DNA from 4 places in the Pseudorhizobium halotolerans genome. Region 3 is predicted to be linked to each of the others. Evidence: predicted binding sites of a transcription regulator. Region 3 holds the regulator's gene; each other region holds the start of a gene.
The links. The regulator LexA, encoded in region 3, represses DNA repair genes until DNA is damaged. The targets are predictions, from matches to a motif close to TGTTCNNNNTGTGTTCNG.

Region 1: FN060_RS13120 (DNA recombination protein RmuC) is a predicted target of LexA. The motif match lies at 1,650-1,667, and genes of this name have one in related genera.
Region 2: FN060_RS21300 (ImuA family protein) is a predicted target of LexA. The motif match lies at 1,307-1,324, and genes of this name have one in related genera.
Region 4: recA (recombinase RecA) is a predicted target of LexA. The motif match lies at 2,059-2,076, and genes of this name have one in related genera.

What each region holds. Positions count from the first base shown of each region.
Region 1 covers NZ_CABFWE030000007.1:44,432-47,538, reverse strand. Annotated here, with positions in the region: gene FN060_RS13125 (ribokinase) at 1-366, opposite strand, end outside; gene FN060_RS13120 (DNA recombination protein RmuC) at 418-1,617, opposite strand; gene def (peptide deformylase) at 1,742-2,254, shown strand; gene fmt (methionyl-tRNA formyltransferase) at 2,318-3,107, shown strand, end outside.
Region 2 covers NZ_CABFWE030000016.1:202,440-205,546, forward strand. Annotated here, with positions in the region: gene FN060_RS21295 (Y-family DNA polymerase) at 1-570, opposite strand, end outside; gene FN060_RS21300 (ImuA family protein) at 488-1,246, opposite strand; gene FN060_RS21305 (hypothetical protein) at 1,504-1,758, shown strand; gene dinB (DNA polymerase IV) at 1,766-2,887, shown strand.
Region 3 covers NZ_CABFWE030000005.1:464,310-467,416, forward strand. Annotated here, with positions in the region: gene FN060_RS07190 (ComEC/Rec2 family competence protein) at 1-1,641, shown strand, start outside; gene lexA (transcriptional repressor LexA) at 1,622-2,338, opposite strand; gene kdsA (3-deoxy-8-phosphooctulonate synthase) at 2,539-3,107, shown strand, end outside.
Region 4 covers NZ_CABFWE030000005.1:739,426-742,532, reverse strand. Annotated here, with positions in the region: gene FN060_RS08540 (pseudouridine-5'-phosphate glycosidase) at 11-937, opposite strand; gene FN060_RS08535 (carbohydrate kinase family protein) at 957-1,898, opposite strand; gene recA (recombinase RecA) at 2,135-3,107, shown strand, end outside.

The DNA of each region.
Region 1 (3,107 bases), on a different contig from region 3:
CGCCGCGCGGGCCTGTCGCTCGTTAACAGTTCCGTTCGCCGCCGCAACGACGGCAATCATGTTCTCACCAGTGCCACCCACCAGAATGAGAGCCGTACCTGTTGGACCGTCAACATGATCGACGGCGGCCAGGTCGACACCCGCCTGATCGAGAAGTGAAAGCGCCGGCTTGGAAAACCCGTCCTTGCCGACGGCCCCTACCATGCGCACGAAGCTCCCGGCCCGCCGTGCAGCCAGCGCCTGATTTGCGCCCTTGCCACCGGCGGCTGTGGCGAAGCTGGTTCCGGCCACCGTCTCACCCGGTTCCGGCAGGCGTTCGGTGTTGGCGATCAGGTCCATGTTGATGGATCCGAAGACGGTGATCATGGCTGCTCTTTCTGCATCGTCAGAATTTGCTGGCGACACTGCCCGAGCCGCTTACTCCTCGTCAACCACCCGCAGCTTCAGGAGCCCGGTCCGGCTTTCCACCGCGCGAGGCTCGTCGGGTTCGCCTGTCGCCTCGACCGCCTGCTCGAGTTCGAGCGCACCAATCTTCGCTCCGCGCCGGACGAGTTTGTCCGACGAGGTGAGGATCTGGTCGACATCCCGCTGCGCCGCCAGGAAATGCCCCTGCAGCTTGCGGGTCCTGTCGTCGAGCCGTGACAGGTCCTCCATCAGGAGTGCCACTTCGGCCTGTATCAGGTGCGCCTGCTCGCGCATCCTCTGATCCTTGAGCACCGCCTGGATGACCTGGATAGAAAGCATCAGCAGCGAGGGTGAGACGATCACCACCTTCAGCCGCTGGGCCTTCTGCACCACGCCGTCGAAATGCTCGTGGATCTCCGCGAAGATGGACTCCGACGGTACAAACAGGAAGGCCATGTCCTGTGTCTCGCCGGTGATGAGGTATTTCTCGGCAATATCCCGGACATGAACCTCGAGATCACGACGGAACTGTACTGCAGCTGCCTTGCGCGCCTCGGGCGCCGCTGTATCGCGAAACGCATTCCACGCCTCCAGCGGGAACTTCGCGTCGATCACCAGCGGCGATGCGCCATTTGGCATTCGCACGAGACAGTCAGGCCGCTTGCCGTTGGAAAGCGTGGCCTGGAATTCGTAGGCGCCCATCGGCAATCCGTCCGCGATGATTGCTTCCATCCGCCCTTGCCCGAAGGCACCGCGCGTCTGCTTGTTCGACAGGATCGCCTGCAATCCGACCACATCCTTCGCCAGGGTCTGGATATTGCTCTGTGCCGCGTCGATGACCGCGAGCCGTTCCTGCAGCAGGCGAAGGTTTTCATGCGTCGATTTCGTCTGTTCGGTGATCGTGCTCCCGAGCCGGTGGGTCATGCCGTCCAGTCGCTGGTTCACCGCATGATTGAGTTCCGCCTGCTTCTGGGAGAGCGTCTCTGCCATGGTCACAAGCCGTCCCTGCATCTCCGCCTGTGACCGCATCAGCTCTGCGAGGCGGGCCTCCGACTGGGCGGCCTGTCGTGCCTGCTCTGCACTCCTGCGGCGCGAACTGAGAGCAAGTCCGACGGCTGTTAGGCAGAGTGCTGCGAAGAAAACTGCGAGGAGCCAGACGGCGTTGGAGGAATCGGCTGCAAGATCCTGGAGGATTGGGGTGAGGCTGTTCATGCCGACACACTAGCAGAAATGATTTGCGCGGAAAGATCAAATCGTGAACATTCTTCCTTCTGCTGTTGCCGCTGGTCAGCGGCAATCCTGTTCCATCCGGCAAAAAGATGCGCTATGGGAGGCCATGACCATCAAGCCCCTCATCATCCTTCCCGACCCGATCCTGCGCCAGGTTTCCCAGCCGGTGGAGCAGGTCGATTCCGAAATCACGCGTCTCGCCGACGACATGCTGGAGACGATGTATGACGCGCCGGGCATAGGGCTTGCGGCGATCCAGATCGGTGTGCCCCGCCGCCTGCTGGTGATCGACGTCTCCAAGGAGGATGAGGACAACTCGCCGCTCGTATTCATCAACCCGCAGATCGTCGCGTCGTCCGACGAGCGTTCGGTCTACGAGGAGGGGTGTCTTTCCATTCCTGACTATTATGCGGAAGTGGAGCGACCGGCTGCGGTGACGGTGGACTATATCGATCGCGAGGGAAAGCAGCAGACGCTCCAGGCTGATGGCCTCCTGGCGACCTGCCTTCAGCACGAGATCGATCACCTGAACGGCGTCCTCTTCATCGATCACATCTCGCGCCTCAAGAGGGAGATGGTGATCAAGAAGTTCACCAAGGCTGCCCGCGCCCGCGCGTAAAAGCGGGCCACGCGGGGTCAACGAACATGGCGGCAGCAGCCGCCGGCAAGGAGCGCACGCAGCATGGCGCTACGCATCATCTTCATGGGAACGCCAGAGTTTTCGGTTCCGACGCTCCGCGCGCTGAAGGACGCCGGCCACGACATCGTGGCGGTCTACAGCCAGCCGCCGCGTCCAGGTGGACGCCGTGGACTGGACCTGCAGAAGTCCCCCGTCCACCAGGCGGCAGAGCTTCTGGGTATCCCGGTCTTTACACCTTTGAACTTCAAGGATGAGGCTGACCGCGAGCAGTTCCGCAGCTTCACGGCTGATGTGGCGGTGGTCGTCGCCTACGGCCTGCTGCTGCCGGAGGCAATCCTCAACGGCACGAGGCTTGGATGCTACAACGGCCACGCCTCTCTGCTGCCGCGCTGGCGCGGCGCCGCACCGATCCAGCGCGCGATCATGGCCGGCGACAGGAAGACCGGCATGATGGTCATGAAGATGGAGAAGGGGCTGGACACCGGCCCCGTTGCGCTCACCCGCGAGGTGGAGATCGGCGAGAACACCACGGCTGGCGAACTCCACGATCAGTTGATGCTGGTTGGCGCCCGCGCCATGGTGGAGGCGATGCAGCGACTGGAAGAGGGCGACCTGCCGCTGACGTCGCAGCCGGAAGAGGGCGTCCTCTATGCCTCCAAGATCGACAAGAACGAGACGCGCATCGACTTCTCTCGACCGGCTCGCGAGGTGCACAATCACATTCGGGGCCTTTCCCCCTTTCCGGGGGCATGGTTCGAGGTCGAGTTCACTGACCGTCCCGAGCGCATCAAGGTGCTCTCCTCGGAACTTGCCGAGGGGCAGGGTGCTGCTG
Region 2 (3,107 bases), on a different contig from region 3:
TTGAATTACGGGAGGCGGTAGCCGCAGGCAGTGGATCGGAAGTCCTGTGATGGCTTTGGTGACATCGCCCCGTGGCACCACCGTGGTCTCGGCAGTCGTCAGTCGAGCGAGGGCATGAGCAGCACCCCAGGTGTCGGCAACAGCGGCACGGGCTGTCAACCCCCTGCCCCTCAGCCCGTTGACGATGCCGGAGATCAGTAACTGCTCGCCACCCTGGAGGTGATCGGCTCCTTCGGTATCCATGACAATGCCATCGACCCCGTCCACGGCGACGACCGGGCTATACTGCCGAAGTGCCCATAGCGCTAGGCGCTCAACGGCTGCTGCATCGGCGACAGGATCAGCATCAACCATATGCAGATTGGCGACCATGGCCTGCGCCTTGCTCGCAGCCATGCCGATCTTCAGGCCCAACTTCCTGGCGGCCGTGTCGGCTGTCGATATCCAGCGCTTTGCGCCACTACGGGAGATGACGACCAGTGGCTGGTCAACCGGTACGGCTCCCTCGCCATGACGACGTATCCGATCTGTCGCCAGATACGGGAAGTAGACAGACACGACCCTTGGCATCGCAGGCTCCTAACTCAAACTCGGCGCACTCGCCCGCCTTCACCCGCATCAGTTCCGCCAGCCACCGCGCTCGTCCGACACCCGCCACTGGAAGCGGTTCCGATGGCAAGACGCTGATCCGCCAGCGTGTGGTAGAGGCCGTCGGCTGACCATAATCGGAGGCCTCCGTCTGCCGCCGCCAACGGCGCACCACCAGTCCAAGCGTCCCTGTCTTCTCGGCCGCCAGTTGCAGCCGACGAGACGCCGTCATCGGCAGCCTCACAAGCTCGCCGACGACGGCTGCCAGTCCGCCAAAAGACAGGCCCTCCTCCATGGAAGCGAGCACATCCTCTTCCCGATCCGCATCGCAGTAGATGACGCGATCCGGATGAAGCCCCGCCTGCGACAGGGCTGGCGCAAACAGGTCCGGGCGCGTCAAGCACCACAGGACCTTCCCTTTGGCACGGGCCGCAATCCCTGCCGTGAACAAGGCTGCGGCAGCACCATCCACCGTGCCTGCACCGCCACCCGCAACCTCATGCAGGGCACCATAGGCAAGCCCACCACCCGGCAGCCGTTCGTCCAGCTCTGGCACCCCGAACGGCAGGACAACGGCCTTGCGCGACACGCTCCCTTCAAGGTGCGCGATACGGATTCTCAACTCCTCGACAACCCGTGAGGCCTGGGCATGCGACATCGTTCACGACCCTCCTCAAGGCTCGCGTTGGGTGAGACTTCATGTCCCTTAAAATGTTGATGTTCTGTATTTGTTCCGCTACGAAGGAAGAGTCAAGCGGGTCAAAGCAGGCCATGATGAGGGTATTTTAGCGTCGGCGAAGATTCATCCTGCTGAATCAGCTTGGTAACAAGTCTGCGGAGCCACCAAGTGCCCCAAAGATTCTTTTAGTCAGCCGCCAAAGCGTCGAAGGCTGTGGATTGGCGGGAGGGAAGGACATGAGCAAGACCACGTCAAAGCCGCTGGACCTGAACGCGACGCTGCGGCAGGTGCGCCATGCCGTCATCGCTGTAGAGTGCCCAGCCTGTGGGCGCTCCGGCCAGCTCGACCGAGCCATCCTCGTCAAGAAGCATGGCGCGAGCATCACGTTTGCGCGGCTGCGCAGGATCGCAGCGATGGGTTGCGACCGCCTGGTGAGCACAGACGGCGACCGCTGCCAGACACGCTTTCCATGCCTCGACCCGGACGTTTAGTGCGATAATGGATGGGGTCGAGCAGGAAGCGGAACCATGCGAGCAGGAGCAGGCGCGTCCCGCCCGCAAGATCATCCATGTCGACATGGATGCTTTCTATGCCTCGGTCGAGCAGCGCGACAACCCCGAGCTTCGCGGTAGGCCTGTGGCTGTGGGCCATGGAGAGGCACGCGGGGTTGTTGCGGCGGCAAGCTACGAAGCCCGCACCTACGGCGTCCACTCGGCTATGGCTTCGGTCACGGCACTCCGGAAGTGCCCGGGCCTCATCTTCGTGCGACCCCGCTTCGACGTCTACAAGGCGGTCTCACTGCAGATCAGGGAAATCTTCTCCGAATACACGACGCTGATCGAACCTCTGTCGCTCGACGAAGCCTATCTCGATGTGACGGAGAACCTGAAGGGACAGGAGATCGCGACCGAGATCGCGCATGAGATCAGGGCGAAGATCAAGCAGGTCACCGGACTCAACGCGTCAGCCGGAATTTCCTACTGCAAGTTTCTCGCCAAGATGGCTTCTGACCTCAACAAGCCGAACGGCCAGGCGGTGATCACGCCAAGGAACGGCCCGAAGTTCATGGAGGCACTGCCGATCAAGAAGTTCCACGGCGTCGGTCCGGCAACAGCCGAGAAGATGCATAGGCTAGGCATTGAAACCGGCGCTGATCTGAAGTCGAAGTCGCTCGACTTCCTCCTCCGGCACTTCGGGAAGTCAGGCCCCTACTTCTATGGCCTGTCCCGTGGCATCGATGAGCGCCAGGTCCGCTCGAACCGGGTTCGGAAGTCGGTAGGTGCCGAAGATACCTTCCGCCAGGACATCCACAGCCTGGAAGCGGCTCAGGCCCAGATCGTTACGCTGATCGACAAGGTCTGGCGCTACTGCGATAGCAACGACATCCGCCCACGGACCGTCACGGTCAAGATCAAGTATGCTGACTTCCAGCAGATCACGCGCAGCCGCTCAACGAATGCACCAATTTCTTCAGCCACTCTGATCCGAGAAATCTGCGACACCATCCTGGTAAGCGAGTTCCCGAGCGACAAAGGCGTAAGGCTGCTCGGCGTCACCCTCTCCATGTTAGAGCGAGCGGGCCCCGAGGCTTCTAGCCAGCAGTTCGATCTAGGACTATAACGCGATCAAGTGAAACAGCCACCTCAATAAACTAGCCATGGATGAGCTGTTGCTCCGTCTGCGCCTCCATGTGATGGGTACGGTCGGCACACGCTCGGAATCCCAGATCACATTGAAGCTTATCCGCCACTCGTAGGCGGCGGCAACTTTGCGCCACTAGCGGACATTGCATAAGGACGTGATAGTCGAAGCGGGGCCGTGTGCGGATCGTGCGAACGCC
Region 3 (3,107 bases):
CGGATACGCAGCGTGCTGCCAGGAGACGCGGGTGCGTTCGCAGCAGCCATTGTCACCGATGAGAGACGTGCGATCTCCCGAGAAACGACGGAGGCCCTGCGCATCTCCGGCCTTGCCCATATCGTGGCGATCTCCGGGCTCAACATGGCGCTCGCGGCCGGTATCTTCTTCGTCGGACTGCGCAGTTGCCTCTGCCTGTTCACCGGCTTCGCCCAGGCGTGGCCGGTGAAGAAGATCGCCGCCACCGGGGCGCTGCTCATGGCCACTGCCTACTATCTCGTCTCCGGCTTTGCGGTCTCCGCAGAGCGAGCCTACCTGATGATGGCGGTGATGCTCATCGCCGTATGGTTCGACCGCGCGGCAATCAGCCTTCGCAATATCGCACTGGCGGCGCTCATCATGCTGGCGATGGCCCCTTCCGAGATCATGGGGCCGAGTTTCCAGATGTCATTCGCGGCGACGGCCGCGCTGGTCGCGGGTTATGCCTATTGGAGCCGGCGCGGCGCAGGGGAGGATCCCGAACCATCGATCTTCGCCCGCGGCAGGCTCGCGCCGGTGCTGACCGGCTGGCACTGGATGGCGGGGATTTTCGCCACCTCGCTGATCGGCGGCCTGTCGACGGCGATCTATTCGATGGAGCACTTTCACCGGCTTGCCGGCTATGGCCTGGCGGCCAACCTCGCCGTGATGCCGATCATCTCCTTCGTGGTCATGCCGGCTGGCCTGCTCGGTATGTTGTTGATGCCGCTCGGGCTCGACGCGCCCCTCCTGAAATTGATGGGTCTGGGGCTGGAGGCGGTCATCGCGGTCGCAAAGCACGTGGCTGCCTGGGGTGGAGACGTCGGCACCGGCCGGCAGCATCCCTGGTTCCTGTCGATCGCCTCGATCGGCTTCCTGATCGCCCTGTTGCGTACTCGGCTTAGGCTGGTCGGCGTGCCGATCATGGCGCTCGCCTTCGCGCTGAGCTCGCAGGCGAACCGATTGCCCCAACCTGATATTCTGATCTCCGACGACGGCGCGCTCGTAGCACTGCGGGGCAGCGTTCTTGCCACCAACCGTGCGCGCCCGCCAGCCTTCATCTTCGACCAGTGGCAGCGCGCCCTGCTGCTTCCCGAGCCCGTCGCTCCGGTCATGTCTCCGGCAAGTGACATTGGCATTGCGGCGGCAGGCGATCCTTCCGCGAAAGCCGCCCTGATCGACGAACAGCGTGACCGGATCCGGTCGGAAATGTCGTCGATGCTCGCTCTCGCCGCAGCTGATGCGGGTCGATTCCATTGCCTGCCCAAGCTGTGGTGCGTGGCGGTAGCCCATGAGGGCGGAGTCAGTATTGCCGTGGTCGAGGATCCGCGACTAGCAGGAAGCGCCTGCGATCTGGCGGCGCTGGTTGTCGCCCCTCGCGCGCGGTTCGACGAATGTCGCGCGGGTGCCGTGCTGCTGAACGCCGCAAGCCTGAGAAAGACTGGCGCGATCGAAATCTATCTGAACGGCAGTCCCGACCCGTCCCTGTGGCGGGTCAACGCGGCAAGTGCCGGAACCCGCCGTCCATGGACCAGCCACCGTCTCTATGACTGGCGAAATGACAGCTTCGACCAAACGCTTCCCTTAGCGCTGCTGCGAATGATCAGTGGTAGCGGCGGATGAGGCCGACGAGCTTTCCCTGAACCTTCACCCGATCGGCGGGAAGGATGCGAGTCTCATAGGCCGGGTTGGCAGCCTCCAGCGCGATCGAGGCACCGCGGCGGCGGAACCGCTTCAGCGTTGCCTCCTCGTCATCGACGAGAGCCACGACAATGTCTCCGGGGCTGGCCGTCTGGCCGTTGCGGATGATGACCGTATCCCCATCCAGGATCCCCGCCTCGATCATCGAGTCGCCCTTGACCTCCAGTGCATAGTGCTCGCCGGCGCCAAGCATTTCGACAGGAACCGCAATGTCGTGCGTATTGTTCTGGATCGCCGAGATCGGCACGCCCGCCGCGATACGTCCCATGACCGGCACGCTCGTGCTTGCGTTCTCGTTGCTTGCGGCGATCGGCGAGGGGGCCGGCGCCGGCTTCTGCTTGCCGAGGCTGCCCTCGATGACGCTCGGCGAGAAGCCGCGGCGCGGCTGCAGGCTGGTGCTGTAGGCTTCCGGCAGCTTTATGACCTCAAGTGCCCGCGCCCGATTGGGCAGCCGGCGGATGAAGCCGCGCTCCTCGAGCGCAGTGATCAGCCGGTGAATGCCCGACTTCGACGCCAGGTCGAGCGCATCCTTCATTTCGTCGAAGGACGGAGGCACGCCCGACTCCTTCATCCTCTCGTGAATGAAAAGAAGCAGTTCCTGCTGTTTGCGCGTGAGCATCCGGGTTCCCTGACGATGAAACAAATACGGAACAGACCATATATGTTCCGGGTGTGTTCCGCAAGGCTAAAGTTCCAGCTGCGTCGGCGTGCTTATGCCTTGGCTCCGTGACAGAGGCGGTGGTTGCTGTTATGGACATCGCGTCCGCCGCAGCCGGGTCCACGCGACGGAGCAGATGCCCGCTTGAAAGGAGTGCCGCCATGGACGTTAAGCCCAATCCCGAAGTTTTCGTGGGTGAAGGCCAGGGCCGCGTGTTGTTCTCCCAGCAGGCTCGCTTCTCGCTGATTGCCGGCCCCTGCCAGATGGAAAGCCGCGACCACGCCTTCATGATCGCCGGAAGGCTCAAGGAGCTCTGCGCCGAGCTCGGGATCGGCCTTGTCTACAAGTCCTCCTTCGACAAGGCGAACCGGACATCGTTGTCGGGTAAGCGCGGCATCGGCCTGGACAGCGCGATGGAAATCTTTGCCGACCTCAAGAGGGAATTCGGCTTCCCGGTTCTCACCGACATTCACACGGAAGAACAGTGCGCACTGGTCGCGCCCACGGTCGATATCCTGCAGATACCCGCCTTCCTTTGCCGCCAGACCGATCTGCTGATCGCCGCCGCGAAGACCGGTCGCGCCATCAACGTTAAGAAGGGCCAGTTCCTAGCGCCCTGGGACATGAAGAACGTCCAGGCTAAATTCACGGCAAGCGGCAATCCGAACGTGCTTCTCTGCGAGCGTGGCGCCTCCTTCGGCTACAATACGCTCGTCTCCGACATGCGTTC
Region 4 (3,107 bases), 280 kb from region 3:
CGGCCTGAGATCAGGCCTTTATGGCCAGTGCGATCTCCGCGGCAAGACGTGCATTGTTTTCGACCAGAGCAATATTGGTCTTCAGGCTGCGGCCAGACGTCTGGTGGAAGATGTGGTCAAGCAGGAAAGGTGTGACAGCCTTTGCCGAGACGGCCTGTTCGTCGGCAGCCGTAAGCGCGGCCTGGATAAACGTCTCCATCTCCTCGCGCGGGATCTCATCGGCATAGGGCACCGGGTTTGCGACCAGCATGCCGCCCTCGATGCCCAGGGCCGTGCGCGCTGCCTGGAAGGCCGCGACCTGCTGGGGCGCGTCCAGACGAAGTGGGCTCGGATGACCGGAGGCTCGGGACCAGAAGGCGGGGAAATCGTCCGAGCCGTAGGTCACGACGGGTACGCCCCGGGTCTCCAGAACCTCGAGCGTCTTGGGAATGTCGAGGATCGCCTTGGCGCCGGCGCAGACGACGATAACGGGTGTCTTCGCCAATTCCTCGAGATCTGCCGAAATGTCGAAGCTCTCCTCCGCGCCACGATGAACGCCGCCGATCCCGCCGGTTGCGAAGACATCGATGCCGGCGAGGGAAGCCGCAATCATGGTGGCGGCGACCGTGGTGGCTCCGGTGCGGCCCAGCGCCACTGCAAATGCCAAATCGGCACGTGAGAGCTTCAGCACGTCCCTTGCCTGGGCAAGATCCTGCAGTTCGCTGTCCTCCAGCCCGACATGCAGGATGCCGTGGATTACCGCTATCGTGGCCGGTACGGCGCCAGCCTGCCGGATGATCGCCTCGACACTACGTGCCATGTCCAGGTTGCCGGGGTAGGGCATTCCATGGGTTATGATCGTGGATTCCAGCGCGACGAGCGGGCGGCCAGCCCGCCTGGCAGCAGCGACCTCCTCGGAATAGACGATAGGAAGAGTGGGATCGGTGGACGCGTTCATGTCTTTCTCCGGCAAGATCTCAGGAGTATGCGGTTGATGCTGCTATCTCTGCGGCCTTGCGCTCCAGAAGGTTGCGATCGAGTTCCGGAGGGGCGGCATAGGGTGAGGCCAAGGCAATCTGCGAGGCAGCGATCCCACGAACAAGGGCTCGTGGCAAGCTCTCGCCGGCAAGAAGCGCATCGAGCATACCTGCGGCGAGCGCATCCCCAGCGCCGGTAACATCCACGATCTGGCTTGCAGGGGGTGGCTTGATCATCAAAGTCGATTGGCTGTCGAAGGCGGCAACATCCTCGCCACCCTTCGTGACCACCCCACCGGAAAGCCCGAGTGGACGGAGAAGGTCTGCCCATTGATCCGGAGAGGCTGCCGCGCCGGCAAGCGCCGCAGCCTCCGCCGAATTCATGAACAGCCACGCGATGTCGGGAAGAACATCTCGGAAGCGGATCACCTTCGCTGGTGAGATCGCGATGCCCGCCAAAGCTATTCCCCTTGCGCTCGCTTCCGCACCGAGGGCGGACAGCGTCTCAGCGGGCAGATTGGCGTCGCAGACGATCAGATCGGCGCGTGCCATGGCCTCCCGGACCGACCTTGCACGAAGCCGCCGCGGCGTGAAGAGCCGATAGAGCTCCATGTCCGCAAGCGCGATGACGAGATTGCCGTCCTGCTCGAGGATCGCGGTATAGCTGGGGGTGGCGCGATCGAGGAAGACGAAGGGCCGGTCGTCGATACCCGCCAACGATGCCTCCTCGGCAACCCGCTGACCCGCTGCATCGCCACCGCGCGGGGCGATGAGTTCCACGGCGTGCCCGAGCCGTGCAAGATTGCGCGCGACGTTGAACGCGCCGCCTCCCACGTCCTCCCGCCACGTCCCCGGGTTGCTGGCACCAGCCACTGTGACGGCGGCGATGCGGCCGCGACGATCTAGGTGTGCTCCTCCCAGAGCCAGGATCCGTTTCGTCATGGCCAAAGGCCCCGAAGAATGCTGCAAACGATTCGATGGATGCAGGTCTCGGCCCGTCCGGCCACCCGGGAATACATCCCGTCTGCAGCAGGCAGAACAGGAGGCGAACGATTTTCGAAAAACGCCCAAATGCCAATCACATGGCAGGCTCTTGCGCTATGAGAACAAAACGTGTACATGATCGACATCAGCTGCTTCGTTGCCTGCGCGGCGTCAATAACCTAAAGGTGGATCAGATGGCACAAAATTCTTTGCGGCTTGTAGAGGACAAAACAGTGGATAAGAGCAAGGCGCTGGACGCGGCACTGTCGCAGATCGAACGATCCTTCGGCAAGGGATCGATCATGAAGCTTGGCGCGAAGGAGAATGTGGTGGAGACCGAGACGGTTTCCACTGGCTCCCTCAGCCTCGACATCGCGCTCGGCATCGGTGGACTGCCCAAGGGCCGCATCGTCGAAATCTATGGACCGGAAAGCTCGGGCAAGACGACGCTTGCCTTGCAGACGATAGCCGAGGCTCAGAAGAAAGGTGGCATCTGCGCATTCGTGGATGCCGAGCACGCTCTTGATCCGATCTACGCGCGCAAGCTCGGCGTAGACCTTGAGAACCTGCTGATCTCCCAGCCTGATACCGGTGAGCAGGCACTTGAAATCACCGATACTCTGGTTCGGTCCGGTGCGATCGACGTGCTGGTGGTGGACTCGGTTGCCGCATTGACGCCAAGGGCCGAAATCGAAGGCGAGATGGGCGACAGTCTGCCCGGCCTGCAGGCTCGATTGATGAGCCAGGCGCTGCGCAAGCTGACCGCCTCGATCTCGCGCTCCAACTGCATGGTCATCTTCATCAACCAGATCCGCATGAAGATCGGCGTCATGTTCGGTTCGCCGGAAACCACTACGGGCGGCAATGCGCTGAAGTTCTATGCCTCCGTCCGCCTCGACATCCGCCGGATCGGTTCCGTCAAGGAGCGTGAGGAAGTGGTCGGCAACCAGACGCGCGTGAAGGTCGTCAAGAACAAGATGGCGCCTCCCTTCAAGCAGGTCGAGTTCGACATCATGTACGGCGAGGGTGTTTCCAAGACCGGCGAGTTGGTGGATCTTGGAGTCAAGGCTGGCATCGTCGAGAAATCGGGTGCCTGGTTCTCGTACAACAGCCAGCGACTGGGGCAGGGGCGTGAGAACGCCAAGACCTTCCTCAAGGACAATCCGG